Linked DNA regions of Saccharopolyspora erythraea NRRL 2338. The protein of the gene in region 1 interacts with the protein of each later gene in a pairwise test. Links are inferred from orthologs where the notes say so. Each region holds a gene or a part of one and is shown on either strand. Other genes may lie near its edges.

Region 1 (8,501 bases):
GCCGGAGCCACCGGGGCTGCGGTTGCTGGGAACGGAGAGCATGGGTTTCGTCGTGGTCGCGCGGTACGTCACCAAGCCGGGTGAGCGGGCGCGGGTGCTCGAACTGCTGGAACCGATGGTGCCTGCGTCGCTGGCCGAGCCCGGGTGTCGTCGCTACGACGTGCACGCCGCGACAGACAGCGACGATGTCGTCGTCCTGGTCGAGGAGTACGACACCGAGGACGACTTCGCCCGGCACTGCGAGACGGAGCACTTCACGCGGATCGTGGTCGGCGAGGTGATTCCGCTGTTGGTGGAGCGGCAGGTGACCCGGTGTGCGCCGGTCGCCGGATCGGAGGCGTGATGATGCAGGTGCGTGCGGCCGTACTGCGCGAGTCCGGAGCTGAGAAGCCCTACGGGACCTCCCAGCCGATCGACGTCACGACACTCCAGCTCGACCCGCCAGGTCCGGGCGAGTTGCTGGTCAGGGTGCGGGCGGCCGGGCTCTGCCACTCGGACCTCTCGGTGATCAACGGTTCGCGTCCCCGGCCGCTGCCGCTCGCGCTGGGGCACGAGGCGGCGGGTGAGGTCCTAGAGGCCGAACAGGGCAGCGGCTTCGAGCCCGGCGATCACGTCGTGCTCGCGTTCGTCCCGTCGTGCGGGGAGTGCGAGCGCTGCGTGGCGGGCCGCCCCGCGCTGTGCGGGCCTGCCGCGGCGGCCAACACGAAGGGCGCGCTGCTCGGCGGCGGCATGCGGTTCACCGAGGAGGACGGCTCGCGACCCTACCACCACCTCGGCGTGTCGGCCTTCGCCGAACACATCGTGGTGTCGTCCCGGTCGGCGGTGAAGGTCGATCCGGAGGTGCCTTTCGAGATCGCCGCGCTGTTCGGCTGCGCGGTCCTGACCGGGGCCGGCGCCGCCCTGTACTCGGCGCAGATCCGGCCGGGCGACAGCGTGGCGGTGTTCGGCCTCGGAGGGGTGGGCCTTGCCGCGCTGCTCGCGGCGAAGGCGGCCGGAGCCTCCACAGTGGTCGCCGTGGACGTCGTCGAGCACAAACGGAAACTCGCCTCGGAACTCGGTGCCACCCACACCGTCGAGGGCGGCCCGGACGCCGTCCAGCGCGTCCGCGAGCTCACAAGCGGCGGCGCGGAGAAGGTGCTCGACACGACCGGTGTGGTGCACGTGCTGCAACAGGCGTACGACGCGACCCGCAGCGGCGGCACCACCGTCACGGTCGGGCTGCCCGATCCCGAGGCCCGCCTGACCCTGCCCGCGCTCAGCATCGTCGCCGAGGAGCGGACGCTGCGCGGCAGCTACCTCGGCTCGTGCGTGCCGCGGCGCGACGTCCCGAGGTTCATCCAGATGTACCAGTCGGGCGCCTTGCCGGTCGACGCGCTGCTGTCCCACCGGCTCGGGCTCGACGAGATCAACGCCGGGTTCGATCGACTGGACGACGGAACAGCAGTGCGCCAGGTCGTGCTGATGTAACTCAGATGTCGTGAGCGGCGGGTGCCGAGAAGCCGCTCACTCCTCGACGATGCTGGTGCCGGCGATCAGTCAGCACCACCACCGCCGCCCCCACCCGAATCCCAGTAGCTCGACGCCCCACCGCCACCGCTACCACCACCGTCCCGGTCGCGCCCCTGCCAGGCAGTGAAGCCGAGGAGCAGCAGGACCCCGCCCACCAGGACTAGGCCCCACATCCAGTCCGCCATCCGAACCCCCATCCTCTGCGCCATGTGCACTTACGCACGCCGCAGCGGCACGTTCGGTTGCCAGGGCGACTCGGCGCGACAGAGAAATGAACCGCCCGGAAAAGTCCGCGGGGCGAATTCCGCGGGAAGAATACTGCTACGGACCTGGCGCAATTCTCGGGCTGGACGCGATTGCGAATCGCGCGCCAGCGCCGACCGCATCAAAGCGGAAGCGGCGAACCCCGAAGCGAACGCCGTTCCACCTGGTCAAGTGAGTTCTGGTGGGCGCAGTAGGGTTCGAACCTACGACCCCTTGCTTGTAAGGCAAGTGCTCTTCCGCTGAGCTATGCGCCCGGGATGGCGGCCGACCGACGCACCGACCGGGACCCCCAGAGCCGTTCCTCGCGGTCCGGCTGGAGACACTGTACCGGTCGACCACCACGCGACATCAGCGACGTCAGGCGGAGAGGTCGGCCAGGGCCTTCTTCCACACGCCCTGGTCGCGCGCCTCGCCCGGCTGGTTCACCTCGGCGAAGCGGACCTCGCCCTCCTTGTCGATCAGGAAGGTGCCGCGGTTGGCCATGCCGGCCTTCTCGTTGAACACACCGTAGGCCTTGGCGATCTCACCGTGCGGCCAGAAGTCCGACAGCAGCGGGAAGGTGTAGCCCTCCTGCTCCGCCCACGCCTTCAGCGCGAACGGGGAGTCGACGGACACGCCGAGCACCTGCACGTCGTCGTTCTGGAAGTCGCCAAGGTCGTCGCGGACCTGGCACAGCTCGCCCTGGCAGATACCGCTGAAGGCGAAGGGGTAGAAGACCAGAAGCACGTTCTTCTTGCCCCGGAAACCGGACAGGGAGACCTGCTCCTTGTTGTAGTCCGGCAACGTGAAGTCCGGTGCCTGCGCACCGACCTCGACCGTCATAAGCGCACCCTTCCGTACGGCATGAGCGTTTGCACGCCGAACCTACACCGATGCGGGCCGTGTGGGCACCGACAGCCTTACCGCGCCGCCGGTGCCCGCACCTCAGCGCTTGGACTTGGTCTTCCGGTACGCCAGCCTCGTGCCCATCCACGCGTCCCCGACGCCGGCGTTGGCCGTCTGGGCGAGGTTGGACGTCGAAGCGGCCTCGGCGATGTCACTGGGCTCGACGTAGCCGTCCCGGCCGGTCTTCGGGGTCAGCACCCAGATGACCCCCTCGTCGGCCAGCGGTGTCATCACGTCGAGGAGCGTGTCCGTCAGGTCACCATCATCGTCGCGCCACCACAGCAGCACGACATCGACCACTTCGTCGGCGTCCTCGTCGAGCAGCTCGCTCCCGCAACGCTCCTCGATCGCGGCGCGGACGTCGTCGTCGACGTCCTCGTCCCAACCGAACTCCTGGACAACCATCTCCGGCTCGATGTCGAGCTTGTCGGCGACGTCGACATCGCCTTTGCCGGCGTCTCCCGCGGCGACCACGGTTTTCTCACTCCTCCAATACCACCGGTGCGGCGCGGGCGTCGCGCCCGCCGCACACCACTTCCACGATCTGGCCGTTAGCGAACACCGCCAAGGGCCACCGGCGCAACTGCTGGCGCTACGACACGCCGGAACTGCGCGTTAGGGAACGACTGTAGCCCGAGCGCGGCTGGACGGGTACGGCGTACTGACCGGTAGTGATGACGGCGTACGCATCCGGGACGATGATGGGGGACGATGGAGGTGTCGGACATCACTCCGGCGCGCAAAGGCCACGACGTAGTCGAGGAGTACCTCTTGTCCCCGCTCAACAACGACGTCGGCAGCAACGGAGCCCCGCAGCACCGCGTGCGGGTCATCCGCGACGGCCTCGCCTCCCACCTCCCGGACATCGACCCGGAGGAGACCGAGGAGTGGCTGCAGTCGTTCGACTCCGTGCTGTCGGCGACCGGCCAGCAACGTGCGCGATACCTGATGCTGCGCCTGCTGCAGCGGGCGCGGGAGAGCGGCGTGGGCGTCCCGTCGCTGACCAGCACCGACTACGTGAACACCATCCCCACCGAGCTCGAGCCGTGGTTCCCCGGCGACGAGGAGACCGAGCGCCGCTACCGCGCCTGGACCCGCTGGAACGCCGCGATGATGGTGCACCGCGCGCAGCGCCCGGGCATCGGCGTCGGCGGGCACATCTCCTCCTACGCCTCCTCGGCGAGCCTCTACGAGGTCGGCTTCAACTGGTTCTTCAAGGGCAAGGACCACCCCGGCGGCGGTGACCACCTCTACATCCAGGGCCACGCCTCCCCCGGCATCTACGCGCGGGCGTTCCTGGAGGGACGGCTGTCCACCGGCCAGCTCGACGGGTTCCGCCAGGAGTACTCCCACGCCGGCCCCGGCGGCGGCCTGCCTTCCTACCCGCACCCGCGGCTGATGCCCGACTTCTGGGAGTTCCCGACGGTCTCGATGGGCCTTGGCCCGATGAACGCGATCTTCCAGGCCCGCTTCGACCGCTACCTGCGCGACCGGGGCATCAAGGACACCAGCCAGCAGCGGGTGTGGGCCTTCCTCGGCGACGGCGAGATGAACGAGCCGGAGTCGCGCGGCCTGCTGCACGTGGCGGCCAACGAGGGCCTGGACAACCTGACCTTCGTCGTCAACTGCAACCTCCAGCAGCTCGACGGCCCGGTCCGGGGCAACGGCAAGATCATCCAGGAGCTGGAGGCGTTCTTCCGCGGCGCGGGCTGGAACGTCATCAAGGTGATCTGGGGCCGGGAGTGGGACGCCCTGCTGCACGCCGACCGCGACGGCGCGCTGGTCAACCTGATGAACACCACGCCCGACGGCGACTACCAGACCTACAAGGCCAACGACGGCGCCTTCGTGCGGGAGCACTTCTTCGGCCGCGACCCGCGCACAAAGGACATCGTCCGCGACCTCAGCGACGAGGAGATCTGGGGCCTGCGCCGCGGCGGCCACGACTACCGCAAGGTCTACGCCGCCTACAAGGCCGCGACCGAGCACCACGGCCAGCCCACGGTCATCCTGGCCAAGACGATCAAGGGCTACGGCCTCGGACCGCACTTCGAGGGCCGCAACGCGACCCACCAGATGAAGAAGATGACCCTGGACGACCTGAAGCTGTTCCGGGACAGCCTGCGGATCCCGATCTCCGACGAGCAGCTCGAGCAGGACCCGTACCTGCCGCCGTACTACCACCCCGGCCAGGAGTCGGCGGAGATCCAGTACCTGCAGGAGCGGCGGCAGCGGCTCGGCGGCTACCTGCCGGAGCGGCGGGTCAAGTCCAAGGCGCTGGTGCTGCCCGGCGACAAGGTCTACGACGTGGTCCGGCGCGGCTCGGGCAAGCAGGAGGTGGCCACCACGATGGCCTTCGTCCGGCTGCTCAAGGACCTGGCCAAGGACCCCGAGATCGGGCCCCGGATCGTGCCGATCATCCCGGACGAGGCGCGGACCTTCGGGATGGACTCGATGTTCCCGTCCCAGAAGATCTACAACCCGCTCGGCCAGTCCTACACACCGGTCGACTACCAGCTCATGCTGGCCTACCGGGAGAGCGAGCAGGGCCAGATCCTGCACGAGGGCATCAACGAGGCCGGCTCGACGGCGTCGTTCACCGCCGCGGGCACCAGCTACGCCACGCACGGCGAGCCGATGATCCCGGTCTACATCTTCTACTCGATGTTCGGCTTCCAGCGCACCGGCGACAGTCTGTGGGCGGCGGCCGACCAGATGACGCGGGGCTTCCTGCTCGGCGCCACGGCCGGGCGGACCACGCTGACCGGCGAGGGGCTGCAGCACGCCGACGGCCACTCGCTGCTGCTGGCGGCGACGAACCCGGCGGTGGTGTCCTACGACCCGGCGTGGGCCTTCGAGGTCGCCCACATCGTCAAGGACGGCCTGCGGCGGATGTACGGGGAGGACGCCGAGAACGTCTTCTACTACCTCACGGTCTACAACGAGCCGTACCAGCAGCCCGCGGAGCCGGAGGGCCTGGACGTCGACGGGCTGCTGCGGGGCCTCTACCGGTACCGGGAGGCGTCCTCCGGGTCGGGCCCGCGGGCGCAGATCCTGGCCTCCGGGGTGATCATGCCGGAGGCGCTGCGCGCGCAGGAGCTGCTGGCCGAGGACTGGGGCGTGCGGGCCGACGTCTGGTCCGCGACGTCGTGGTCGGAGCTGAAGCGCGAGGCCGAGGCCGCCGACCGGCACAACCTGCTGCACCCGGAGGGCGAGCGGCGCGTGCCTCACGTGACGCGGGCGCTGGCCGACGCGGGCGGCCCGGTGGTGGCGGTCAGCGACTGGATGCGTGCCGTGCCGGACATGATCCGGCCCTGGGTGCGCGGCGACATGGTCAGCCTCGGCACCGACGGCTTCGGGTTCTCCGACACGCGTCCCGCGGCGCGGCGGGTGTTCCTGGTCGACGCCGAGTCGACCGTGGTCGCCACCCTGTCGGCGCTGGCCCGGCAGGGCGAGGTCGAGGAGGCCAAGGTCGCCGAGGCGGCGCGGAAGTACCAGATCGACGACGTCAAGGCGGCCGGTCCGCAGACGTCGGACCCCGGCGTCGCCTGACGACGCCGCGGCGGCCCGGAGGACGATCTCGCTGACGGCTTTGATGACGGCCATGTGGACCGCCTTGCGGACGCTGCGGCGGCCTCCGCACCCCTGAGGTGAGGGCTCGCGGCTCAAGGTGCCCGACACGCTTCGGCGTGTCGGGCACCGGTGTTTTCGGGGGCCTGCGGACCGTCGGGCGGAAAGCCGACGAGCCGTACTTGCACGCAGGCACCACCAGCCTCCGCCGGAAAGCTGTTCGCCCGCCCCACGTCAGCAGGGCGGGCGAACGGGCAGATGGCGTGGGTCAGCGGCAGGCGACCGGCTCCGCTTCGGTCAGGCGGTATTCGCCGCGGGCGTCGAGCAGCAGCGCCGCCAGGGAGCGCGCGGGCTGGTGCATCGGCACGATGCGGCCCTCGCCCGCCGGGACGCTGTGCACGCCGTGCAGGTCGAGGACCTCGCCGAAGCGCGCGGCCTGCTCGCCGGTGAGCCGGTAGGCGCAGGCCGGGGACTTCTCGACGTCCTCGGGCGCGGGCGGCTCGTTGTCGGCGCCGCCGAAGTAGAGCGGTCCCCGGTTCGCCATGCCGTCCATGCGGGCCTTGGTGATGGCCGACTCGATCTGGTCGCGGCGCTCGGTGGACATCCGCAGGGTCGCCTCCACCGAGGTGAGGTGCGAGCCGACGCGCCGCCGGTTGTTGGTCGCCTCGTCCTCGCCCGCCAGCGGCTCGACGCGGCTCTCCACCAGCAGGCCGACCGCGTTCTTCACGCCGACGGTGTTGCGCAGGATGCGTTCCTGCCCGTCGCCCGCGACCTGCTTGATCGGCTCGCCGGTCTCCGGGTCGGTCCAGATGCCGTAGACGCCGGTCGAGAGGCCGGTTTCCTCCACCGCGGGCCGGACGTAGCGCTCCGAGAGCCGCTCGGACTCCGAACGCACCTGCTCGCCGGCGTTGAGGTTGCGAGGCCAGAGCGCGAGGAAGTCCTTGACGTAGTACGGCGGCTGCGCGCCGAACTCGTGCAGGTCGTGCACGACGGCGGGACGCTCGTCGCGCATCACCCGCGCGACGGCCCGCGCCTCGGGCGAGGCCAGCGCGAGGTGGTCGCGGTTGATGTCGATGCCGTCGGCGTTCTCGCGGGTGTTCGCCACGTGCCCGTCGGGGTTGGCGTTGGGCATGAACAGGACCGTCGTGGAGCGCAGCAAGCGCCGCACGCGCTCGTCCTGCGAGTAGCCGAGGTCGCGGATGGTGCTCAGGCACGCCTCGCGGCCCGCCGGCTCGTCACCGTGCTGCGAGCAGACGAACAGCACCTTCGACCGGCCCGATCCGACGCGGGCCAGCCGCAGCGGCCGGTCCTGGACGCTGGCGCCGATCGTCTCTACCTCGACGTCGGGCTGCGCGCGGTCGACCTCGGACAGGAAGGCGGCTTCCTCCCCGGGTGTCGTCCACCGCGCGCCCCGCGAATCCTCGAAACCGGTGCTCGGTGCAACCTCTGCGATCGCGGGCGCGGGAGCCACCAGCGCTGTGCACAGCGCGGCGACGGCGACCCAGCGGAACCGACGGACCATGGCCGGACCCCTTTCGTATTCGATCATCCGAATCCACCAGGGGGTCCGGGGCAAGTCAAGGCTTGACCGCGGCGGGCCGCTGCGCTCGCTGCCTTCGGGCGGTGCGGTTCCAGCTCCACCAGCCGTGGATCACCAGCGCGGCGAACACCACGTAGATCGCGGCGCTGAACCACAGCCCGGAGGCGATCTGCAGCGGCACCCCGACGGCGTCGACGGCCAGCCACACCAGCCAGAACTCGACCAGTCCGCGACCCTGCGCCCAGAAGGCGACCAGCGTGCCGACGAAGATCCAGGCGTCGGGCCACGGCGCCCACGACGCGTCGAGCTCGGTCAGCAGCAGCGCGAACGCCGCCGTGCCGACGAGCAGCGCCGCCAGCAGCGCCAGCCGCTCCGACACGCGCGCCTTGCGCACGACGACGCCGTAGACCGGGTCGGTGCGCCGGCTCCACGCCCACCAGCCGTAGACGGAGATCAGCAGGATCATGACCTGCCGGATGGCCAGGCCGCCGAGGTGGGCGCTGGCGTAGACCGCGAACAGCAGCACGGTCGCCGACACCTGGACCGGCCAGGTGGCCAGGGTGCGCCGCTGCGCGAGGAAGACCACGGCGAGGGCGCAGACCTGCCCCACCAGTTCCGCCCAGGAGATCTGCTGACCGAGCACGGTGATCCCGTTGCCGAGCACCCACTCCGCGAAGTTCTGCACGCCCACTCCTCCCGCCGGTCATGACCACCGGGTGGGCGGCGAGCGCGG
Region 2 (4,748 bases), 1.3 Mb from region 1 along the record:
GCCGCGCGCTGAACGACCCAGTGGCGGGCACGCAGCGCCCGGCATCCAGGCGCGCGTCCCGGCATCCAGGCGCGCGTCCCGGCGCGCAGGCCGCCTGCCCGGTGCCCAGGCCAGGCCGCCTCCCGGCGCGCAGGTCGTCGGCTGCCCGGCCACGACCCCTCAGCCGACACCTGCGGCTGTCACCCACGCGGGCCCCGGACACTCCACGCGCCGGCTTCCCGTGCACGCAAAGACGCGCGCCGACTGAAGAGCCCGGGGTCCGCCCCGGGCCCGTCGATCGGCGCGCGTCGCGGCCGACGGCGAAAAGGCCGTCGAGCCGTCAGCGGGCGCGTCGGGCCAGCCGCTCCGGATCGAGGATCAGCACGCTCTTGCCCTCCAGCCGCAGCCAGCCGCGGTGGGCGAAGTCCGCCAGCGCCTTGTTCACGGTCTCCCGCGAGGCGCCGACGTACTGGGCGATCTCCTCCTGCGTCAGGTCGTGGGTGACCCGCAGCAGGCCCGCCTCCTGGCTGCCGAAGCGCTGCGCGAGCTGCAGCAGCGCCTTGGCGACGCGGCCAGGCACGTCGGTGAAGATCAGGTCGGCCAGCATGCCGTTGGTCCGGCGCAGCCGCCGGGCCACGACCCGCAGCAACTGCTCCGCGATCTCGGGACGGGTGCCGATCCACTGCCGCAGCGCCGTGCGGTCCATGGTCAGCGCCCGGACCTCGGTCACGGTGGTCGCGGTCGACGTCCTCGGCCCCGGGTCGAAGATGGACAGCTCGCCGAACATGTCCGACGGCCCCATGATCGCCAGCAGGTTCTCCCTGCCGTCCGGGGACTTGCGTCCGAGCTTGACCTTGCCGGATTGGATGATGTAAAGCCGGTCGCCCGGCTCGCCCTCGGCGAAGATCACGTGTCCTCGCGGGAACTCAGACGGTTCCAACGATTGGGTCAGTGCTTCCGCCGCGGCCGGCTCAACGCCTTGGAAGATACCGGCCCGGGCCAGAGTCTCGTCCACCTCGTCCCTCCATGTTGAGACGCGGCGGCTGTCTTGCGAACCGGACCCGCACGCGACCGGTCCGGTGTGCCGCCGATCACTACCAGTAAGTCTAAGACTGGTCGCGGGAACGGCGAGTCCGCAGCTTACCGGCGCGTCCCACCCTGCGTAGCTGGAACAGCTCCAGCGCACGTCCAATTCCCTGCCGGAACAGCGCCCGGACCTCGTCCGGCCGGGCGTTCTCCAGCAGCTCCTCCACCTCGTTCTCCTGTACCGCGACGTGGCGGAGCCGTGCCTCCACGCGCTCCATGAAGAGCGTGAAGAACATGATCACAAGCGGTACTACGATCACGAACCAGGCAGTCATGATGATGAAATCCTCGCTCATGCCTTCGGGGCGGATGTAACCGGGGGTATGTTCTGCGCGCGCGAGGCCATGCGAGCACCCTCCGCTTGGGTGGCATCCGTACTCTGGTGGGGTGCCGGACCAAGCTCGGAACAAGCCCCGTGACGCCGCTGTCAAGAAGGCCGCCAAGGCCCGGTCGGGGGAGACCCGGCTGGGACTCGTCCGGCGTGCCCGCCGGATGCTCCGCGCACTGGCCGAAGCCTATCCCGAGGCCCACTGCGAGCTGGACTTCAACACCCCGCTGGAGCTGGCGGTGGCCACCATCCTGTCCGCACAGTGCACCGACAAGCGGGTCAACGAGGTCACTCCGGCCCTGTTCAAGCGCTATCCGACGGCCGAGTCCTACGCCGGCGCCGACCGCGCCGAGCTGGAGGAGATGATCCGCTCGACCGGCTTCTACCGGAACAAGGCCTCCTCGCTGATGGGACTGGGCGCCCAGCTGGTGGAACGCCACGGCGGCGAGGTCCCGGCCCGCCTGGACGAGCTGGTCAAGCTCCCCGGCATCGGCCGCAAGACGGCCAACGTGATCCTCGGCAACGCCTTCGACGTGCCCGGCATCACGGTCGACACCCACTTCGGCAGGCTGGTCCGGCGCTGGAAGTGGACCGCCGAGGAGGACCCGGTCAAGGTCGAACACGCGATCGGCGAGCTCATTCCGCGCAAGGAATGGACCATGCTGTCGCACTACGTGATCTTCCACGGGCGCCGCGTCTGCCACGCCCGCAAGCCCGCGTGCGGGGCCTGCCTGCTGGCCGCCGACTGCCCCTCCTACGGCGACGGCCCGACCGACCACCTGGTGGCCGCGAAGCTGGTCCGCGGGCACGAGGCGCCCCACCTGCTCGCGTTGGCCGGGATAGTCGACGAGATCCCGGAGCGGACCATCGAGAAGGTGGCCGAGACGGAGCCGCACGCGTGAGCGGTCTGCGGGAGTACCGGAACGAGATCCGCTGGACCATCGTGGTCGTGGTGCTCGCGGTGCTCGGCATCGTCGCGCTGTGGCCGCGCGGCGCGGAGCAGCCCGCCGAGCCGGGAGCGCCCGCCCCGGCGCCGGTCGCGGCGCAGCGGGGCGCCGACCCGGCGCTGCGCGCCTCGGCGGCCCTGGAGCCCTGCCCCTCCGGCCCGCCGACGGGTCCGCCCGGCGCGACCGGCACCTGCCTCGCCGACGGCAGGCCCGCCGACCTCGCCGCCATGGTCGGCGGCCGCACCACGCTGGTGAACGTCTGGGCCACGTGGTGCCAGCCGTGCCGGACCGAGCTGCCCGCGCTCCAGGAGTACTCGCGCCGGCCCGGCGCCGTGCCCGTCGTGGGAGTGCAGGTGCAGAGCGACGAGGACGACGGCCTCGCCCTGCTCCGAGAGCTCGGTGTGCGCTATCCGAACGTGCACGATCCCGACAACCGCATCCGGGCGGCGCTCAACGTGCCCGCCGTGCTGCCCATGAGTTACGTCGTCACCGCGTCCGGTGAGGTCCGCCGGGTGGACCCGCCGGTGGCGTTCGAGTCGGCCGACGAGGTGCGCACCGCGGTCCAGCGCACCGCGGGAGGTGCCGGATGACCGGACCGGGAGTAGGGCCGCTGGTGGACCCCGACGACGTGCCCGAGTGGCTGCGGACGCTGGTCAAGCGCACCGCCGACCTCGACGGCGGGCGCCTCGGCTGGCCGCGCACCGACCCGCCCGCCGACGCCCGCCCGGCGGCCGTGCTGGTGCTCTTCGGCGAGGGCGAGGCCGAGACCGGACCGGACGTGCTCCTGCTGCGCCGCGCCGACAACCTGAACTCCCACCCGGGCCAGGTCGCGTTCCCGGGCGGCGCCGTCGACCCCGGCGACGACGGCCCGGTCGGCGCGGCGCTGCGGGAGGCCACCGAGGAGGTGGGGGTCCTGGCCGGCGGCGTGCGGCCGGTCGCGGTGCTGCCGGAGCTGCACGTCGCGCACAGCGGTTTCCGGGTGACCCCGGTCCTGGCGCACTGGCGGACGCCGTCGCCGGTCGCGCCGGTGGACCCGGCCGAGACCGCCGCGGTGGCGCGGGTGCCCGTCTCCTGGCTGACCGACCCGGCCAACCGCATCCGGGTCCGCTACGCCGAGCGGCAGCTCGGGCCGGCGTTCCTGGTCCCGGGGATGCTGGTGTGGGGATTCACCGGCGGGCTGCTGGCCGGGGTGCTCGACCTGGCCGGCTGGGCGCGCGGCTGGAACCGCGACGACGTGCGTGAACTGGGGGCTGCCTGGAGGGCCGCGGAGGAGGCCGACGACGTGGGCTTCGGCACGCACTGAGCCGGTGGCGGCGCCCACCGGCAGGGCGGATGCGAGGCTTGCGGGGTGGTGCTGGCTGCCATGATCGGACAGCATCTCCGGCAGGAATGAGGTGAACGGGTGAACTGGGTCGATCTGCTCGTCGTGCTGCTGGCGCTGCTGGCCGCGGCGTCGGGTGCGCGCAGCGGGTTGATCACCGCCCTGTTCTCGTTCCTCGGTGTCATCGCCGGTGCGGTCGTCGGGCTCAAGCTCGCGCCGCTGCTGCTGGAGCGGCTGGACAGCCCGTCTGCCCGGATCGCCTTCGGCGTGGGCATCGTGGTGCTGCTGGTCGCCTTCGGCGAGACCTTCGGCATGTGGGCGGGGCGCGAGCTGCGCGACCGGATCACCTCGAGCAAGCTGACCGGCGTCGACAACGTGCTCGGCGCGGTGCTGCAGTGCGTGGCGGTGTTCGTGGTCGCCTGGCTGGTGGCGCTGCCGTTCACGTCGGCGTCGGCGCTGCCCGGCCTGGCCTCCGCGGTCACCAGGTCGACGGTGCTGCGCACGGTGGACTCGGTGATGCCCGACGCGGCCAAGCAGCTGCCGTCGGAGCTGCGCGAGATGCTCGGCATGAGCGGTTTCCCGGAGGCGCTGGAGCCGTTCTCGGAGACGCCGGTCGCCGCGATCGACCCGCCGGACCCCGCCCTGGCCTCCAGCGAGGCCGTGCGCGACGCGCGTACCAGCGTGGTGAAGGTGCGCGGGCGCGCGGTTTCGTGCGCGCGGGCGCTGGAGGGCACCGGGTTCGTCATCGCCCCGCACCGGGTGATGACCAACGCGCACGTCGTCGCCGGCACCGACAAGGTCGCGATCGAGATCGGCCGGGGCGAGTTCGACGCCGAGGTCGTGCTGTTCGACCCGAACACCGATCTGGCCGTGCTGTCGGTGCCGGCCCTCGACGCCGACGCGATGTCGTTCAAGCAGGACGCCCACCCGGGCGACAGCGTGATCGCGCTCGGCTACCCGCTGGACGGCCCGTACACGGCGTCACCGGGCCGCATCCGCGAGCGCATCCGGCTGCGCGGGCCGGACATCTACGACTCGACCACCGTGGTCCGCGAGGTGTACACGTTGCGGGGCAAGGTGCAGAGCG

What was found. The genes of interacting proteins can lie anywhere in the genome.
Region 2: the proteins of aceE (region 1) and nth interact in binary tests that used the Escherichia coli proteins (3 or more experiments, as listed by UniProt). The link is inferred for Saccharopolyspora erythraea NRRL 2338 from one-to-one orthologs.

What each region holds. Positions count from the first base shown.
Region 1 is NC_009142.1:1,677,977-1,686,477, reverse strand. The notes cover bases 3,025-6,410. They hold aceE (pyruvate dehydrogenase (acetyl-transferring), homodimeric type), read left to right. Parts: upstream 3,025-3,369; coding sequence 3,370-6,210; downstream 6,211-6,410. Other genes in these bases: SACE_RS07520 (DUF3052 domain-containing protein), read right to left, coding at 3,025-3,132. In the rest of the region: SACE_RS07545 (putative quinol monooxygenase), read left to right, coding at 41-343; SACE_RS07540 (zinc-dependent alcohol dehydrogenase family protein), read left to right, coding at 343-1,467; SACE_RS07535 (hypothetical protein), read right to left, coding at 1,533-1,694; SACE_RS07525 (peroxiredoxin), read right to left, coding at 2,131-2,595; more of SACE_RS07520, read right to left, coding at 2,698-3,024; SACE_RS07510 (M14 family metallopeptidase), read right to left, coding at 6,497-7,750; SACE_RS07505 (nicotinamide mononucleotide transporter family protein), read right to left, coding at 7,806-8,453. UniProt on the Escherichia coli protein: Component of the pyruvate dehydrogenase (PDH) complex, that catalyzes the overall conversion of pyruvate to acetyl-CoA and CO(2).
Region 2 is NC_009142.1:365,584-370,331, forward strand. Bases 537-3,373 are described here. They hold nth (endonuclease III), read left to right. Parts: upstream 537-1,452; coding sequence 1,453-2,295; downstream 2,296-3,373. Other genes in these bases: SACE_RS01610 (Crp/Fnr family transcriptional regulator), read right to left, coding at 537-994; SACE_RS01615 (hypothetical protein), read right to left, coding at 1,086-1,340; SACE_RS01625 (TlpA family protein disulfide reductase), read left to right, coding at 2,292-2,930; SACE_RS01630 (NUDIX hydrolase), read left to right, coding at 2,927-3,373. Also shown: more of SACE_RS01610, read right to left, coding at 320-536; more of SACE_RS01630, read left to right, coding at 3,374-3,643; SACE_RS01635 (MarP family serine protease), read left to right, coding at 3,743-4,748. UniProt on the Escherichia coli protein: DNA repair enzyme that has both DNA N-glycosylase activity and AP-lyase activity. The DNA N-glycosylase activity releases various damaged pyrimidines from DNA by cleaving the N-glycosidic bond, leaving an AP (apurinic/apyrimidinic) site.